DNA from 3 places in the Shewanella colwelliana genome. Region 1 is predicted to be linked to each of the others. Evidence: predicted binding sites of a transcription regulator. Region 1 holds the regulator's gene; each other region holds the start of a gene.

Evidence for each region. Region 1 encodes MetJ, which represses methionine synthesis genes. Its sites were predicted from a motif close to TAGACGTCTAGACGTCTA; they were not measured.
Region 2: metH (methionine synthase) is a predicted target of MetJ. The motif match lies at 2,368-2,385, and genes of this name have one in related genera.
Region 3: metE (5-methyltetrahydropteroyltriglutamate--homocysteine S-methyltransferase) is a predicted target of MetJ. The motif match lies at 5,056-5,073, and genes of this name have one in related genera.

What each region holds. Positions count from the first base shown of each region.
Region 1 covers NZ_MCBT01000025.1:7,428-13,973, forward strand. The annotation lists gene metB (cystathionine gamma-synthase) at 1-1,061, opposite strand, end outside; gene metJ (met regulon transcriptional regulator MetJ) at 1,281-1,595, shown strand; gene BEL05_RS09705 (sulfite exporter TauE/SafE family protein) at 1,717-2,445, shown strand; gene BEL05_RS09710 (conjugal transfer protein TraF) at 2,510-3,706, opposite strand; gene BEL05_RS09715 (LysR family transcriptional regulator) at 3,902-4,801, opposite strand; gene BEL05_RS09720 (SDR family oxidoreductase) at 4,934-5,653, shown strand; gene BEL05_RS09725 (c-type cytochrome) at 5,987-6,316, shown strand; gene BEL05_RS09730 (DUF3373 domain-containing protein) at 6,385-6,546, shown strand, end outside.
Region 2 covers NZ_MCBT01000044.1:172,515-179,060, reverse strand. The annotation lists gene metH (methionine synthase) at 1-2,285, opposite strand, end outside; gene BEL05_RS15300 (histidine phosphatase family protein) at 2,650-3,279, shown strand; cobalamin riboswitch at 3,360-3,552, shown strand; gene BEL05_RS15295 (ABC transporter ATP-binding protein) at 3,663-4,487, shown strand; gene BEL05_RS15290 (FecCD family ABC transporter permease) at 4,508-5,536, shown strand; gene cobT (nicotinate-nucleotide--dimethylbenzimidazole phosphoribosyltransferase) at 5,579-6,546, shown strand, end outside.
Region 3 covers NZ_MCBT01000046.1:212,432-218,977, forward strand. The annotation lists gene BEL05_RS16430 (ABC transporter permease subunit) at 1-26, shown strand, start outside; gene BEL05_RS16435 (ABC transporter permease subunit) at 23-850, shown strand; gene BEL05_RS16440 (NAD(P)/FAD-dependent oxidoreductase) at 954-2,240, shown strand; gene BEL05_RS16445 (GDSL-type esterase/lipase family protein) at 2,418-3,029, shown strand; gene BEL05_RS16450 (HDOD domain-containing protein) at 3,282-4,013, shown strand; gene BEL05_RS16455 (LysR family transcriptional regulator) at 4,081-4,983, opposite strand; gene metE (5-methyltetrahydropteroyltriglutamate--homocysteine S-methyltransferase) at 5,182-6,546, shown strand, end outside.

The DNA.
Region 1 (6,546 bases):
CCCGCTTCCGCGCGAGCTTCTGGTTCCATTGCTCTGTGGGTCATTGTAGCAGGAACCGCGACTAAGCTCTCGACTCCCCCCAGGCTTTCAGCCACAGAAAAACATTTTAACGCATCTAAAAAGGCAATAAGTTCGGCTTCGCCACCTTTTAGCTCAAAGCTGAGCATTGCACCGAAACCTTTTTGCTGTTTTGCCGCAATTTCATGCCCTGGGTGGTCGCTTAGCCCAGGATAATAAACCTTTTCAACACCAATATGGGACGTTAATACCGCCAGCACCTTTTGAGCATTGGCTTGATGCTCACGAATTCTTACGGCCAGAGTACGCAGACCACGCAGGGTTAAGTAACTGTCAAACGCAGACCCCGTTAAACCTAAGGTATTTGACCACCAATGAAGTAACTCACCCACCTCAGCGTCTTTAGCCACAACAGCCCCACCAACCACATCGCTGTGGCCATTGATATATTTGGTCGTTGAGTGGATAACAATATCTGCGCCCAACAGTAACGGCTGTTGCAAAATAGGAGAAAGGAAGGTGTTATCTACCACAACTTGAGCGCCAACGTTATGACTCGCATTGGCAATAGCCTCAATATCAACCACACGAAGCAGCGGATTAGATGGGGTTTCTAACCAGACCATTTTAGGCTGTTGCGCAATAGCGGCATCGAGGGCGGCCTGGTCAGTTTGATCTACCACGGCGAGTTTAAATGCCCCTTTCTTAGCAAGGTTGGTGAATAAGCGGTAGCTTCCGCCGTAACAATCATGAGGCACTACGAGCAGATCATCCGGACCCAGTAAACTTGTCACTAAGGTGATAGCAGCCATACCTGTACAAGTCACGACACCCGTCGCCCCTTTTTCAAGCTCGGCGATGGCATCCCCCAAAATAGATCGGGTCGGATTGCCTGAACGGCTATAATCGAAATCTCGTGGGTTTTTATGGCCATCAAAGGAGTAGTTGGTCGACAGATAAATTGGCGGAACAACCGCACCATGTTGGGTATCAGATTCGATACCTCGACGTACTGCGGCGGTGGCTAATTTTCGCTCTGTCATCTTGCACTCCTATCAATCAAATTGGTTTCATTCATCGGTAAAGATGTCTGGACGTCTAAATGTACCTAAGCTAGCCCTGACCGTCAACACATTTAGACGTTTAGACGTCCAAACATTTAGAAATCTATTTGCAATTAACAAAAATTACAGGCAATAATTTGACTGTAATTTGTAAGGGTATAAAATCTGCCCCGAATTTGAGAATTTACAGGTGAGTCGATGACTGAGTGGAATGGCGATTATATCAGCCCATATGCTGAACATGGTAAGAAGAATGAGCAGGTCAAAAAGATCACTGTCTCAATTCCTCTAAAGGTACTTAAAGTGTTAACCGATGAGCGCACTCGTCGTCAGGTTAATAACTTGCGCCATGCCACCAATAGTGAACTGTTGTGCGAAGCCTTTTTGCACGCATACACAGGTCAACCCTTACCAGATGATGAAGATCTTTCAAAAGATAAGCCTGATAGCATCCCTGCTGAAGTGAAAAAGCTCATGACCGAAATGGGCATTGAATGGGAAGAGCTAGAATAGATATCACTCGCATGAGTCGTTAGTGACAACAGCTCGAATAACAGCAACAGGGATCGCTTAGCGGTCCCTGTTTGTTTTTTCACTCGCATCACCCCGTAAGGATAACTAACACGTGACCGACATCTCCTTAGATCTTGTCACTTTTGGACTTGCCTTTATTATCATTTTCCTTGGTGCACTCACCCAAAGTCTCATTGGCTTTGGGCTTGCGGTAGTGGCATCGCCACTGCTCTATCTCGTGGATCCAAGTTTAGTGCCTGCACCTGTCATTATAATGGGGTTTTCTATCTCATTGATGACGCTATTTCGTGAGCGTAACGCATTAGAATTTAACGGCTTACAATATGCCTTACTTGGAAGGATTCCAGGCGGCTTGCTCGGTGCCTCGTTACTGCTATTCGCTCCTCAAGCGGTTCTGGGCTTAGCCATTGCCACCATTGTTGCGCTAGCCGTGCTATTAAGTTTGTTAAAATTCAGTATTCCCGTCAATCGTCGAAGTCTATTTGCCGCAGGCATAGTGTCAGGCATATTTGGCAATATTGCAGCCATTGGCGGACCGCCACTGGCAATACTGCTATCAGGTAAAGATGCCAAACAATTTCGAGCCGCACTCTCAGCCTTTTTTATCTTCAGTTCAACCATTGCATTGCTAATTTTAGCCTTGGCAGGGCTATTGACGACGTACCATTTCTACATCTCATTGCTTTTGTTGCCGGCGGTGTTGTTTGGCTATCTCGTGGCGGGACGTCTCGTTGGTCAAATCGATAAAAACAAAACACGCTCAATGACCTTAATACTTTGTTCTGTGAGCGCATTAATATTAGCGACTAAGTCATTCATAGAGCTATAAATCTCTCTTTAAAAAGCAAAAAGGCTGATAGTGAGTATCAGCCTTTGAGTCATATCCACGTTAATTAAAAATGATAGGATGTTTGAATCACACCACCAATGGCATCGTCACTGCCTACAATACCGGTAAAATCAAGATTAAAAGATTGGCCAAAGGTAAAGCCTGTGCCCACAGAATAAACATCTGTGGTGCTATCTTTCAAATCATGTCGATAACCTAAACGCACCGCTAACCAATCAGTTGCTTTCACCTCACCACCGACACGCCAATACTGGGTAGAATCAATCCCATCAAATCGTTTATGACTATTCAGGTCAACATCAGTGGTTACACTAAAGTTCGACCAATCATAGGCAACACCTGCCGTGTATAAGGCATCGATACGATAGGTAAACTGTCTGCCCAGTGATTCAACAGTATCCACTTTTTGGCTAATAAGGTTACGACCAGACAAACCAACAGTCAGGCCATCCATCGGCTGCATCGCAACACCAACGTCAAGGTTAAAGGCGGTTTCGTTGTTGCGATACTTTTCATCATCAAAGTCATCGGCATCATAATTGTTTGCACTGACAACATAGTTGTATGTGTCGATACGTTGCATTTTGGGTGAAATTCCCACAGCGATAGGCATATTAACGATCGATAGGGGAAAGCTAAGGGCAACACCCAAATCCGATACGGCGCCAGCCACGACAGCGCCCTGGGAATCTAAATCAGTCACCGCAGGAGGGTTATTGGGATCTAGGCCGTTGAGAGCATCTAAGTCACTCTGCTCAATAGCCGCCACACTCAACGCATCAAGATACGTCTTATAAAAAATAGCCATGGGCATGCGCTTAGTTGGCAGCACCACTGATAGGCCTAAACCAAAGCTCGCATAAGCATTGTCACCGTTTAACGATTCAAGATCGCCTACAAGCGCGTTGCGATAGGTATCGATAGCTGTGGTATCTCCCGAATCAATCGCAGCCTCTAAGCCATCATAGGACAGCTGCAGCGCATCGAATTTATCGGTGAAATTACTGACATTGCTGGTATCAAAGCCCAGAGCAGGTAGCATCACCACGCCACCAGCATAATGTGGCGCATGAATCGCGAGCAGCGCGGGGTTTATGAACGCAGCGCCTTCGCGATTAGAGGCTGCGACACCTGCACCGCCCATTGCATCACCGCGCGCTTCGTAAAACTGTTGTCCCGCCAATGCGGTAGACGTAACACAGCACATAGATAGAACAAGAAAAGCATTCCTCAACTTCATCCCTTCACCCCTGTCATTTATTCTTATTCTGACTGCAAAAAACCAACACAGATCGAATATAAAGATAGTCCATTGCCAGAAATTGTGGCGGATATTCCGGGTAAAAAGCAAACTATTTCGCAACATATTCTTAGCACCACACTTATCGCCATTTTCCATACTGATACGAGGTGCTAAAAATAGCGCTATTGTCATTTAAAAGTGGTGGTTAAAATACTCAGTAACAAACTTGGTAAATGCCTTCAACCGTTCAGGCTGGTAATTATCCTTGTGATAAATCAAATAAAAAGGTGAATCCGCCATAAACCAATCATCGAAAACAGGGGTGAGTTGTTGGTTGTCTAATTCGGTTTGGCAATAGAGATAGGGCAAACGCGCAATGCCATTTCCCGACAGCGCAATATTTTTCATCACACGTCCATTTTTGCAGCGTACATTGCCAACAATATCGACCTCCACCTTTTGAGTAACATCGCTTTGGTGCAAAAACTCCCAATGGCTGACCGAGCCAGAGATGCATTGGTGTCGCAGTAGATCTTTGGGATGCTGCGGAGTGCCAGCCATGGATAGGTATTTAGGCGATGCAAACACACCATTTTTAATCATCATCAGCTTACGTGCCACTAAACCTGAGTCTGCAAGAGCCCCCATTCTAAAAACCATGTCAAACTTACCCAAAACCAGATCGACTCGCTCACTGCTAAAATCGAGATTAACTGTGACCTCTGGATGAAGGTTGATAAATTCACTCACGACATTCGCCACCACCTCTTCGCCGAGAAAACCACCGACACAGTTGATATTGATATGTCCATGTAGGTTTTGCGCATTATCCATCGTCATTGCAACGGCACTGGCAATGTTATCTAACGCCGTTTTGCAGTGACTAAATAGCTGTTCTCCTTGCTCGGTGAGGCGCTGCGCTCTCGTTGTACGAGTGATCAAACTCACCCCAAGTTCCGCTTCTAGGTGAGTTAACTGCCTAGAAAGGTAAGAGCGAGAACACCCCAACAGCTCTGCGGCCGCCGTAAAACTGCCCGCCTCTGCGATAACCGTAAATGCCTTAATATCTGCGAGACTAATCTCTTGATTCATACAGACTCCCTGCCAATACCCACACAATTTGTCATTAATAGTAAACAATAAAGTTACTTGGGAACTATATATCAACAATAGTGTAGAGGCTAAACTTTGCCTCAATGAAATAATTCTTTAATGAGGTAGACAATGAAACCACTTATCGTCATAACAGGTGCATCTTCAGGGATCGGCGCAGCAATGGCACAAGCCTTTAGCGTAAAAGGTCATCCGCTATTATTGCTTGCTCGTCGCGTTGAACCAATGGAAGCACTTGGGCTAGACAATACCTTATGCATCAGTGTCGATGTGACCGATGCAACAGCGATGAAAGATGCCATTGCTAGAGCAGAAAAGGCATTTGGCCCGGTTGGTGGCTTAATCAATAATGCTGGTGTCATGTTACTCGGCGCTGCAGACGTGCAAGATCCGGCAGAATGGAGCCAAATGCTCAACATCAATGTCATGGGAGTACTCAATGGTATTCATGCGGTACTTGCTGACATGAAAGCGCGCAAAACTGGTACCATCATCAACATTAGCTCAATTGCCGGACGTAAAACCTTCCCTAACCATGCCGCTTACTGTGCAACAAAATTTGCCGTACACGCCTTAACAGAAAACATTCGTGAAGAGGTAGCCATGGATGATGTGCGTATGGTCACGATTGCGCCGGGTGCAGTTGAAACCGCCCTACTGAGCCATACCACAGATGAAGAGATCAAAGCTGGCTATCAAGAGTGGAAAGCGTTCATGGGCGGGGTGATAGAACCAACTGCCGTTGCAGATGCCGCCGTGTTTGCCTTCGAACAACCACAAAATGTTTGTGTACGTGAAATCGTTCTAGCACCTACTCGTCAACAGCCTTAATTCGGCACTCGATTTTTGCTTTGCAGCGCCCTTTAAATAGGTGTCCTACTTATTTAGAGGGTGTTTAACTACAAAAATGTGACTTAAATCCAGTCTTAATTCACTTACAAAATGCTCATAACTTCAGCAACCATAAAAATAAAAATTAATTTTATCAATAAATTAACGCCAATCCATTAGATTTTTATTCATGATATTTTTATCAATTAGATTTTTATTATAAAAGTGATCAACATCAAGTTCACATCTACCTCCTTTTGGTAAATTTATTAACAAGAAGCAAGCATTTTGTTTCAGGTTAATAAATCACTCGGAGTAGTGATTAAGGAAATGATGATGAAAAATGTAGTAAAAATTGCCACCTGTATCATGTTAACTCTCTCACTCGGCGCCCATGTTTACGCAGTAGACGGCGGCAACCCTAAAAAGGGCAAACATCTCTACAAAAAAGAGTGTAAAGCCTGTCATAGCAAAGGTGATGCCGCAGGCGAACTCACACCGATGACCAAAACCATGAGTCAGTGGGATCGCTTCTTTAAGCGCGACCAGCACAAGGTAAAGCCTGAAGTATTCGAAAAGTTATCGGAGAAAGATCGTCTAGATATTCAGCAGTTCCTTTATGACCATGCTGCCGATTCAGACCAACCACAGACTTGCGGTTAACCACTCATTTCGATATTGACGCGCTCCATTAAAGTAACAATGACGATGAGCGCACTAGGAGAGATAAGATGCGTACTCTACTTTCTATACTGATCGCCAATGCGTTAGCTTTTTCCGCTACCGCTTATGCAACCGACACAGAACAACAAAAACTTGCTGATCTCAAACAACAGCTCGCTGAATTGACCGAAGAGATCGATGATATCAATAGTCGTGTGGACAAAAATGAG
Region 2 (6,546 bases), on a different contig from region 1:
AAGATCTTACCGTTAGACTGACCTTCGACTTTCTCTAGCTCAATGTAGGGGTTTAAGTAAGCCACTGCTTTCTTCATTACACGGGCGGATTTTACCACTTGGGGCAGGAACATTTTACCTGAGCCAAATAGATCGCCGACCACATTCATGCCATCCATGAGCGGCCCTTCAATCACATCCAATGGTCGTGTCGCTTGTTGTCTAGCTTCTTCGGTGTCTTCATCGATATAGTCGGTAATGCCTTTAACTAGGGCATGAGCTAGACGTTTGCTCACTGCCCAGCTGCGCCATTCTAAATCCTCTTTCTTAGCCACTTGTCCGCCATCGCCGCGGAATTTCTCCGCGACTTCTAGCAGTAATTCGGTGTTGGAGCTGTCGGCCACGGGGCAGGCTAGGTTTTGTACAATGGCCTCGACTTTCTCTTTTAGTTCGGCGTCGATGTCATCATAGATGGCAAGTTGACCAGCGTTAACAATACCCATATCCATGCCTGCTTGAATGGCATGATAGAGAAAAACCGCATGAATGGCCTCTCGGACAGGGTTGTTACCACGGAAGGAGAACGACACATTTGATACACCGCCGGAGATCATGGCATGAGGCAAGGTGCGTTTGATCTCGGCCGTTGCTTCGATAAAGTCGACGGCGTAGTTGTCATGCTCGTCGATACCGGTGGCGATGGCAAAAATATTAGGATCGAAGATGATATCTTCTGGTGGGAATCCCACCTTGTGGACTAATACATTATAGGCGCGAGTACAGATCTCAACTTTACGTGCTTTTGTATCGGCCTGACCTTTTTCATCGAATGCCATGATGATGGCGGCCGCGCCATAGCGTTTAACCAGCTTAGCTTGCTTAATAAAACTCTCTTCACCCTCTTTTAGGGAGATAGAGTTAACGATGCCTTTACCTTGAATGCATTTTAATCCTGCTTCAATCACCTCCCACTTAGAGGAGTCGATCATAATCGGCACTCGGCTGATATCTGGCTCAGAGGCGATAAGGTTGAGGAACTTCTGCATCACCTCGACGCCATCTAGCATGCCTTCATCCATATTGATGTCGATGATTTGCGCGCCGCTTTCTACCTGCTCACGGGCAACCGACAGTGCTTCGTCGTATTCTCCCGTTTTAATCAGGCGTAAAAACTTGGCCGAGCCAGTGACGTTGGTTCGCTCACCCACGTTAACAAACAGCGAGCTTGCATCTATGGTCAGTGGCTCAAGTCCCGATAGGCGGCAAGCCACTGGAATATCGGGCAGTGCACGTGCTTGATGTGAAATGACCGCGTCACGAATCACTTTTATATGGGCTGGCGTGGTGCCACAGCAGCCACCAATGATGTTAAGAAAGCCCTCTTGAGCCCATTCGGCAATGACCTCTGCCATCTCTTCGGGGCTTTCATCATAGCCACCAAATTCGTTCGGCAAACCCGCGTTAGGGTGCGCGGAGACATAGCATTCTGCAATTTTGGATAACTCTTGCACATAGGGACTGAGCTCTTGCGGACCCAGGGCACAGTTAAGACCGATTGAAAGCGGTTGGACGTGGCGTAGTGAGTTGTAAAACGCCTCCGTTGTTTGTCCGGTTAGGGTGCGGCCTGAGGCATCGGTAATGGTGCCAGAGATCATGATAGGTAAACGCAGACCGATTTCATCAAATACGGTTTCGACGGCAAACAGCGCCGCTTTGGCGTTGAGGGTATCAAAAATGGTTTCAACCATGATGATATCTGAGCCGCCCTCAATCAGTGCTTCAATCGATTCGATATAGGCATCAACCAGTTCGTCAAAGCTGACGTTACGGTAGCCTGGGTCATTGACATCAGGGCTTATAGAGCAGGTACGGTTGGTCGGGCCAAGGACGCCAGCCACATAACAGGGACGTGCTGTTTCTATGCCAACTTCATCGGCTGCGGCGCGTGCAAGCCTTGCACCTTCGAGGTTGATTTCGGCCGATAACTCCTGCATGTCGTAGTCAGCCATGGCGATCCGCGTGGCGTTAAAGGTGTTGGTCTCGATGATATCGGCACCAGCAAGTAGGTATTCCTTATGGATACCCTTGATGATCTCAGGTTGCGTCAGCACCAGTAGATCGTTGTTACCTTTGACATCGCTTGGCCAGTCTTTGAAGCGTTCGCCGCGGAAATCGGCCTCTTCAAGCTTATGATCTTGGATCATGGTGCCCATTGCGCCGTCGAGGATCAAAATCTGTGATTTGAGCTGCTCAAGGATCTGCGGTGCTATCTGTCTAACATGATTAACAGGGGTACGGGTCGCCATAAAATTCTACCTATTTAAACTAACTCACTGTTTAACTTACAGTGTAATAAGGATACTTTAACGCTTTCTATTTTTGGATGTATAAACGTATAGACGTCTATAATAAGCGACTTATTACGCTTAGGGCAAGTCAAAACAGTATAACCTTTGCGCATGATAAACCTAGGCTTGTTATAAGCCTGCGTATCCGCGCTAGGGCCTCATGTTTTGGTGAGTTGTTATGGGCGGAGCGGTGTCGATGTGTGTTTGTTACGCTTAGAAACATACTGATTAGATTGTAAATATTTTATTTTTTATCAAAAGCTAAATTGGTGAGCCTTGCTATTTTCGATTTGTTAAGCGTATCCTTCTAAAGACTTAGTCGTTGACGATATTGATTAATATGGCACAAACAACGCTGTACCTTATGCGTCATGGTGAGTGCGAAGGGGGAAACACCTTGCGTGGCCATTGTGATGTGGCATTGACTGAAATTGGTTTCGCGCAGATGCAGTTGGCTTACGCCAAATTGCCTGAGATGGTCGATAGAGTCGTCAGTTCGCCACTGATGCGCTGTGCCAAATTCGCTCACTATATCGCACGAAAACGAGATGTGAATGTGTCGCTCGATGAGCGGTTGAAAGAGATCTATTTTGGCCGTTGGGATGGTCAATTGATCCCGAAACTTTATGCTGAACATGGTGCTGAATTAACGGCTTATTGGCAAAACCCTTGGCTGCATCCTTTGCCTGAAGGAGAGCTGATGAGCACTTTTGAACAACGACTCGATGAGGTCGTTGAGCAACTAGTCACCGAGCACTGCGAGGAGAAGCTACTGATTATTACTCATGGTGGTGTGATTCGACACTTGATGGCTAAAGCCTTAGGTGTTAGCCAAGCAGTGGGGTTTTATACTCAACTCAGCTTAGAATATGCCAGTGTGGTAAAAATTACTCATTTCAGAGATGAAGATGGGACTTGTCACTGGCGGCTTCATTGGGGAGAGTCAATCTAGGACAGTGATTTACGCCGCTAGACTTGCCTCTTGTTTGAAATGTCGCATAATAGCCAGCAATTTAGGCATCAAGGTGAATACCTCATGCCGAGAGTAAAGGTGTTGAGAACCGTATCCTTTAAACAGGCGGATAACTCAAACTTAATAAGGGAATTGGGAGAGGCGAAAGCCTTGAGCCCAAACTGTGCCCGCAACTGTGAGTGCGTTAAGTAAGGCTAGTAGTGCCTTATTTCAACCACAAGTCAGGATACCTGCCTTACTCTATAGCCTAATGACTCAAGCGGGTGACTTGAGGGAGCTAATGATGAACCAGTTTGATGGACGTCACGACGTCCGTATTTATGCCTGTGCACAGCGGTCTACATTTCTAGGTGGTTTAGGCCATGGATGACCCGCAACCACTTGCTTTATCCATCAAGGGATTAAGCTGGCACAGTGGTGAACGAGCCATCTTGGCCGATATTAGTGCTTCGCTGGAAAAGGGCAAGATGCTGGGGGTTATCGGTCCTAACGGCGCGGGTAAATCTACCCTATTGCGTTGCCTCTATCGTTATCTTGTGCCCACCTGTGGTGACATCACTCTGCTTGGCCAAGACATTAACACCTTCTCAGCCAAAATATTTGCCCAACAAGTGGCCGTAGTATTACAAGACACGCCGCACTATTTTGATATGACAGCGCAGCAGTTGGTAGGTCTTGGGTTAACTCCCCACAAGGGCGCATTTTCACTGACCAGTGCGCAAGATAAACAGGATATTGCTAACGCATTAGCCACTGTCGGGCTCACTGAGCGAGCCTCGCAGCCTTATGAACAGCTATCTGGCGGCGAAAAGCAACGCGCCCTAATTGCCAGAGCCATTGTGCAGAAGCCAGAGCTACTGATCCTCGACGAACCTACAAATCACCTTGATATCCGCTATCAGATCCAGATTTTAGAGTTATTAAGATCCTTGGATATAACCGTAATTATCTCCATCCACGATCTCAACTTGGCCAGTGCCTTATGCGATCAGCTTTTGCTGCTCGATAAAGGCCAGTCGGTGATACAGGGCACTCCAGCACAAGTACTCAATGAGCAGCAAATTGGTTCGGTGTTTGGTGTCTGTTGTCAGGTCACATCGCACCCTCAGCATGGTAATCCGCAGATAAACTATTTTTACGGATATAGCGATAATGGCATGACAGAACATGACGAGGTGATGCCATGAAGACGTTGCCTGTCGAAATGATGGGGCGAGTTGCGAGGGTCTTGCCGCTGTTGTTACTGGTTTTGCTGGTGGCACTGATGACGCCGCTGATTGCCGCCAGTTTTGGTGCCGCAGATATTCAAGTGAGCCAGGTATTGCAGGTGGTGATTGGTCAGTTAACTGACCAATCTCAGGGAGACATTAGCAGTCGGATTATTATGGAACTGCGCTTGCCGCGGATCATGATGGCCTTTGTCGCAGGCTTTGGCCTTGCTATCGCTGGCGCAGTATTGCAAACCGTGACCCGCAATCCGCTTGCCGATCCGTACTTATTTGGTATCTCCTCTGGTGCGTCATTTGGCGCCGTAGTAGTGATCACCCTGCTTGGCGGTGCAAGTGTCGATAGCGGTGCTTGGTTGAGTCATGTCAGTTTACCCGTTGGCGCATTTTTAGGGGCCAGTGTCGCGGTATTAATGGTGCTGGCCTTATGCGGACGCAGCCTTAGCACTCAGATAGAGCGGATGTTGCTATCTGGGGTTGCCATCTCGTTTATGTTTGGTGCCTTGACCAGTTTATTGCTCTATTTTTCCGGCCCCCAAGCGGCGGCATCGGTACTGTTTTGGAGCCTGGGCAGTTTTGCAAAAGCCAGTTGGACAACACTTTGGTTACCTTTGGTTGTCGTTGCTGTGTGTACGCTAACTATCTTGTTATTTAAACGACAAATTATCGCTATTAAAGCGGGTGATGAAACGGCACATACCTTAGGGATTAACGTCCAACGTTTACGGCTTAGCATCTTGCTTTTATGTTCGTTGATCACAGCAGTATTAGTGGCAAATTGCGGCGGTATCGGCTTTGTAGGCTTAATGGTCCCTCACATAGTGCGGCTACTCTTACCAGGGCGATTTGCACTGTTGACTACAGGGATTGTTGGCGGTCTTTTTATGATTTGGGTCGATGTACTTGCTCGTTGTTTGCTCAGCTATCAAGAGTTGCCCATCGGCATCATTACCGCTGTTATTGGTAGTGTTTTTTTTCTCTTTATCTTAGGGGGTAAACGCGGCCGTTAGGGCGTGATTACCCACTCGTCGTTTGATTAAAGGTAGGTGTAGATGTTCGCGATATCCCCCGTAAATCATGAGTTTGATCAGCAGATACAAACCAATATCGATAGTAAAACTAAGCCACTTGGGGCGTTAGGTGAATTAGAAACGCTGGCACTGCAAATCGCCCAAGTGTTGGGGGAAGTGCGGCCACAAATTCATCGCCCAGCAATGCTGGTGTTCGCCGCCGATCATGGCATAGCCGCATCCGGTGTGTCGATTGCGCCGAGTGAAGTGACCACGCAGATGGTTTACAACTTCTTACGTGGTGGGGCGGCGATCAATGTCTTTTGTCGTCAAGCGGGGTTTACCCTTGAGGTGATTGATTGCGGCATCGCATCACCTATTGTCGATGAACCGGAATTAATTAATCAACGACTTGGTGCTGGCACTCAGCCGTTTCATCGAGAAAGCGCCATGACCTTAGGGGCGGTTAAGCAAGGCTTTGCTATGGCGAAAGAGCGGGTTGCCTTTCATCATGGCCAAGGCTCTAATTTACTCGCTTTTGGTGAGATGGGTATTGGCAATACGTCATCGGCGGCAGCGATTATGGCGGCAATGTTAAATATGGATGTGGCTGCATGTGTCGGACGCGGCACTGGCATCGATGCTCAGGTCATGGCCAGAAAGCAGATGCTAATTGAGCAGGCGTTACACCTTCATCGAGATCAGCTAACCGATCCCTATGGTGTGCTAGCGGCAGTGGGCGGTTTTGAAATTGTGCAAATGACAGGGGCAATACTTGCCGCCGCAGAGCATAAGATGTTGATCTTGGTTGATGGCTTTATTGCCACGGCGGCTGCCTTGGTCGCAGTCGCCATCGCCCCTGCGGCACGTGATTATATGATTTTCGCGCATCAGTCTGATGAGCGTGGTCATCAGCTTATGCTGCAACATCTAAAGGCTAAGCCGCTACTCTCATTGGGCATGCGCTTAGGTGAGGGGACTGGGGCGGCATTGGCGCTGCCTTTGGTGCA
Region 3 (6,546 bases), on a different contig from region 1:
CAAGAAGTATGGAGAAAACGATATGAATAACAGATTAAAGAAAATGAGTTTCTCCACCATTATGCTTTGGGCTGGAATGTTTTTCCTCTATGCCCCAATGTTTATTCTGGTGATCTACTCATTTAACGAATCCAAACTGGTCACAGTTTGGGGCGGATTTTCACCTAAATGGTATGGTGAGCTGTTCCGCGATGAACAGATTCTGGATGCAGTTTGGACCAGTTTGAAGGTGGCATTTTTTGCCTCAACAATGGCTGTGATATTAGGCACAATGGCGGCATTTGTGATGACACGTTTTGCGCGCGGTTGGGGCAAGATGACACTGTCTAACATGATCACCGCCCCCTTGGTTATGCCTGAAGTGATCACGGGTTTATCCTTGTTACTACTGTTTGTACACATGGCAGACCTCTTTGGCTGGCCAGCTGAACGCGGCATGTTGACAGTATGGATTGCCCATTCCACTTTCTGTGCGGCTTATGTTGCAGTGGTTGTCGCATCGCGATTGCGTGAACTCGATATGTCGATAGAGGAAGCGGCTCAAGACTTAGGCGCTACCCCGCTTAAAACCTTCTTTTATATCACTGTACCTATGATCTCTCCGGCCTTGATTGCAGGTTGGCTACTGTCATTTAGTTTGTCGCTTGATGACTTAGTCATAGCCAGTTTTGCTTCTGGTCCAGGTGCTACAACATTGCCAATGGTGGTGTTCTCATCTGTGAGGATGGGGGTTTCGCCTAAGATCAATGCACTGGCAACGCTGATTATTCTGATTGTGTCACTCATCGCCTTTATCTCTTGGTATATGGCAAGACGTGCCGACAAGCGCAGCAGAATGGCTAGCGATTAACGGATCAATCCCTTCTATCAAACAAGGTGACAGGCTGCAGCTAAAACTGCTGCAGCCTGCCTAATGCAACAGCACAACAATGATAAAGATTTAGGTGGATTTTATGAACTGTACACCTCATGCAAACTCTTACTACGCGGCGTCAGCCAATACCAAACAGCTGCGAGCAAAACTTGCCGATAACATCGAAACCGATGTGTGTATTATCGGCGCTGGCTATACCGGTTTATCCTCGGCGATTCACCTTTTAGAAGCGGGCTTTAAGGTCACTGTACTCGAAGCCGCTCGCGTAGGCTTTGGCGCCTCAGGGCGTAATGGCGGTCAAATTGTAAATAGCTTTAGCCGTGATATCGATACTATAGAAAAAACGGTAGGCGTTGAGAAAGGTAAGCTCTTTGGTGAGATGGCCTTCGAAGGCGGTCGTATCATTAAGCACTTGGTGGCTAAATATAACATCCAGTGTGACCTTAAAGATGGTGGCGTTTTTGCGGCATTAAACAGCAAGCAGATGGGCCATCTTGACTCACAAAAGGCGCTGTGGGAAAAGCACGGTCACATGGGACATCTAGAGATGCTTGATGAATCAGGTATCCGTAATGTTGTGAGCTCTGAGCGCTATGTGGGCGGATTGCTCGACAAGAGTGGCGGCCATATTCATCCGCTTAACTTAGCACTGGGTGAAGCCGATGCGGTAGAGTCATTAGGCGGACAGATTTTTGAAGACTCGGCGGTAATCAAGGTCGATCAAGGCGAGAGCCCTGTCGTGCACACTGCACAAGGCTCGGTGAAATGTAAGTTCGTCATTGTGGCGGGTAACGCATACCTAAACGGGCTAATGCCTGAACTGCAGGCTAAGTCTATGCCATGCGGTACTCAAGTGATCACCACCGAACCGCTGAGCGACGAGTTAGCAAGATCGCTGTTACCACAAGATTACTGTGTCGAAGATTGTAACTACCTGCTTGACTACTTCCGTTTGTCAGGTGACAACCGACTCATTTATGGTGGTGGCGTGGTATATGGTGCGCGCGATCCTGCTGATATCGAAGCTATCATTCGGCCTAAAATGTTATCTACCTTCCCGCAGCTAAAAGATGTGAAGATTGATTTTACTTGGACGGGGAACTTCCTGCTAACGCTGTCGCGTTTACCGCAAGTTGGGCGCATTGGCAGTAATATCTATTACTCACAAGGTTGCAGCGGTCACGGAGTGACTTATACCCATCTTGCAGGTCAAATACTCGCTGAAACCATTAATGGTCAAGCGAAGCGTTTTGATGCCTTTGCTGGGCTGCCACACTACCCGTTCCCTGGTGGTCACTTGATGCAAGTGCCATTCTCGGCGATAGGTGCTTGGTACTACACCATGCGAGACAAGCTTGGTATCTAAGTTACCATTGAGCTGTAATAATAGAGCCTGCGTATAGCGGGCTTTTTATTGGCTGTGGTTTAGGGGTTTGGCAATATTTGGGTGAAGCGCTTGTTGATCAAATTCACTATGCCACTACAAATCACTGTCGGCTTATTACGCTCAACCTAATGTGAAAGCCCTCAGTAAGGATTAACAATGAAGATGAAGTTGTTTGCAGTGGCAGCACTGATATTGATGGTGATAGTGGTATTGTCGCAACACGGCCATCAGCTTGAACCTTTGTCGCCTGAGGCCAAGATACTTGCCTTTGGCGATAGCTTAACAGAAGGTGTCGGGGCGTCAGAGGGAGCCGATTACCCACAAGTGCTATCCACCATGCTGGGGCGCACAGTAGTCAATGCTGGTATCTCTGGCGAAACCACGAGTGAAGGGCTTATACGGTTTGAGGAACAGTTAGATCTATGGTCACCTGGATTGGTTTTACTGTTAGAAGGTGGCAACGATTTTCTGAGAAATGTCAGTGAGCAGAAGGTAAAAAACAATTTAAAACAGATGATTGAGATAGCAAAGGCGAGGAATATTGAGGTGGTATTGATTGCGGTGCCACAAAAAAGTCTCTGGTTGGCACCATCTGAAATATACGCAGAACTGGCTGCACAATTTGAACTGTTATTAATTGAAGATATTTTGCTAGACCTGCTAAAATTACCAGAGGTAAAGTCAGATAGTATTCACTTCAATGATGAGGGGTATTATCGCCTAGCAAAGCATATCGAGCAGCGCCTCGTAAAAGCTGGGGCAATTTAACTAAATCTGAGTCAGATAACGATAGATGCTCCATGAATACAGGCTTGCTACCAGATTACGCTGGCTAGGCTTTTGCCAGATATCACTATAAAAAGGCTCACTTTGACGGCGTTGATAGCTCAATTAGTGTTTATTTAAGGTAAACTCCAGTTTTGCTCTAATTCGACTTGACCACAACGGGCGTTTTATGGGTAAATTCTTGGATAACAAATGGCATTTGGCCAGAATAATAAATCAGGTTAATAACTTCTCATGACAGATCTTGAGCATCAAGTTTTCACTCAAGTACGTGCAATTATCGCCAATGAAGAGCAGGTCATTGGGCGCCGCGGTATTTTGATCCCATTAAAGAAAGCGATCATTGCCGATGGTGATATTCGTAATGTGATTGATATCGTTTCTTCAGATCCCGCATTGGCGGCGCATCTCCTTTGGCGTAGTAATTCTGCGGCCAATGCTGGTGGCGTAGTGTCATCTAAGAATCGTTCTTTAAAAGATGCATTGGTGCGTTTAGGTCAAGTAAATATCTACCGTTATGCTTTTACCTTTTATTTGAAAGAACGTCTCGATGAACTGCCGCAACCCTACAAAAAACTGGTTTATGGGTATTGGGCATTAACTGAGAGTATTGCCGCTGATGCGGTAGATAACTTGCACAACATGGAAGGGGTAAATATTAACCCTGATGAGGTGCAAACCTTAGCGCTATTTAGTGTCTTTGGTGAGATTATTGCGTTAACTGCTTTTGCATATTTAAATGCTGAGTCGGAGCAATCTTTCCCTCTGTCTATTATCAAATCTTTGATTGATAATCAGAAACAAACATTGACTATCGAAGCGTTTGAATCGCTTGGGTTAGATGAAGAGCTCAGAGAAGAGTTTATGATTGCCCACAACTTACGCCAGACCCGCAATCCTGATTCTCCAGGTTTAGTACTTAGACGAGTGCTATCAATGCGTAAGCAGCTACTCAATCCGCTATAGCCGATAATCTCTTGTCGATACCAAATAATAAAAAACCTGCTAAGTGCAGGTTTTTTTATCAGTGTGATTAATTCAACTTTTGTTTACTTAGCCCTTCCTGCCCGACTAATGACAGCCATTGCTGTGCGACGTTTGCTTGATGACTGCTGCGACGATATGCACCAAACAGCGGCCGTTTTAATCCCTCTGCACCAAGTTTAACCGCCTTCAATGACAAGCCGTGGGCTTCATTAATTGACCAACTTGGTAGCGCCGCTACGCCATCTTTGCAAGCGACACGCTGCAGTAACATGGCGGTCAAGTCACAGCGGATCTGTTTGTTCACCGGGACACCCGCAGGTTCCATGAAGTGGCGATATATGTCTAAGCGGTCCACTGGCACTGGGTAGGTGATGAGTGGCTCTCCTGCTAACTGTGATGGTGTCACATAAGGGAGGGTGGCAAGCGGATGATCATTTGCCATGAGTAGTTTGACTTCAAAATCGAACAGGTGCAGATACGCAATATCGTTGTCAGGAATAGGATCTGAGGTGAGTACCACATCTAACTGTCCCTGTTTTAGTGCGCTCAGAGACTCAAAAAGATGCCGACTCGACAACTCCAAATTGGTATGGGGGAAGCTTTGGTTAAACTTTTCAGTGACAGGCATTAACCAACGAAAACAGCTATGGCAGTCTATGCCCACAAAGAGATCGCTAATTTGATCGGTTAAACCATTCTTGAGGTCAATTTCGGTTTCAACCACTTTTGGCAAAATTTCCTCTGCCAAATTAAGTAAGCGCGTGCCCTCTTGAGTAAAAGAGAGTGGTTTACTCTTTCTGACAAAAATGGTCGAGTTGATCCGTGTCTCCAGCTCCTTAATCTGATGGGACAAGGCCGATTGAGTAACAAAACGCTTTTTCGCCGCGCCAGCCAGACTGCCGCTCTCCTTGAGTGCGACCAATGTACGTAAGTGCCTAAGCTCTATCATTTTACCCTCACATGAATATTGCTCATGTTGTTCTTGAAATCAATTCGATTGCGAAGTCACAGACTAACACAATAAACTTCTAGACGTCCAGACGCCCAAATATTTAATTCTATGATAGCGGCAATAGCGTGTCGCTATTTATCAACAGAAGGCGTTGATTCATGAATTTCGCTCATATTAACTCAAAAGGTATACAATATGCAAAGTGTAAAAATCGCCTCTTTAGGCTTTCCAAGGATTGGTCGCAAGCGAGAGCTGAAATTTGCGCAAGAGAAGTACTGGCGCGGGGAGATCTCCCGTCAAGCATTGTTTGATGTAGCCAAATCATTACGGATACAACATTGGCAGTGGCAGGCTGAGGCCGGGGTTGAACTGCTGCCAGTGGGTGACTTTGCGTATTACGATCAAGTGTTGACCTTAAGCGCTACTATTGGAGCGATACCAGATCGCCACCGAGGCAGTGAGCAGGTTGATCTTGATACGCTGTTTCGTGTGGCTCGGGGCCGTGCACCTACTGGCGAGGAAGCGCCGGCAGCAGAGATGACCAAATACTTTAATACTAACTATCACTACATAGTGCCAGAGCTCAGCCCAGCGCAAACGTTCAGTATCGCTTATGAACAACTGTTCGAAGAAGTAGAGGAAGCAGTTGCACTGGGTTATAAAGTGAAACCTGTATTGTTAGGGCCCGTTTCATATCTCTACCTGGCTAAGGCGCAAGGGGAGGAATTTGACTGCTTAAGCTTATTGGACAATTTGGTCGCCGTTTACCAAGCGATTTTGGCGCGGTTTGCAGCCCAAGGTGTTGAATGGGTGCAGTTAGATGAACCCATTCTAGCTTTAGCACTTGAGCCACAATGGACACAGGCTTTTGAGTCGGCTTATCAAACGCTTAGCCATAGCAAGCCAAAGTTACTGCTTGCCAGCTATTACGGATCGATTGCTCATCATCAACCACTCGTTTCCGCTTTGCCCGTTGCAGGTCTGCATTTAGATCTGGTGGCGGCTCCAGAGCAACTGCCGCTGTTTGCTGCGCAGTTAAGCCGAGATCAAGTGCTCTCTCTTGGGGTGATCAATGGCCGTAATGTGTGGGCGGCCCAGTTAGATGACATTGCCGATAACCTTTCAGCTGTGGTGAAGGATTTTGCAGACCGAATTTGGATAGCGCCGTCATGTTCATTATTACACTGCCCCGTTGACTTAGATTGTGAGCAGCAACTGGCCCCATCTTTACGTGATCAGCTAGCATTTGCTAAACAAAAATTGACTGAGCTTACGCAGTTAAAGTTATTGTTAACGTCACCAGACAGCGAGTCAGCGAAACAGATTATTGGTACCTGTATTGAGCGTCGCAATGCTCGTTCGCAAGCGGCGAATAAACAGGTTCAGCAACGTGTCGCTTCCTTGTGTCCCCAAGATTATGAGAGACAACATGCGTTCGCTTATCGCCAAGCGGCGCAGCAACAACGGTTTAAGCTCCCACTTCTGCCCACAACGACTATTGGCTCCTTTCCACAAACGCCAGCCATTCGAGGTTTGCGCAATCGTTGGCGTCTAGCTGAG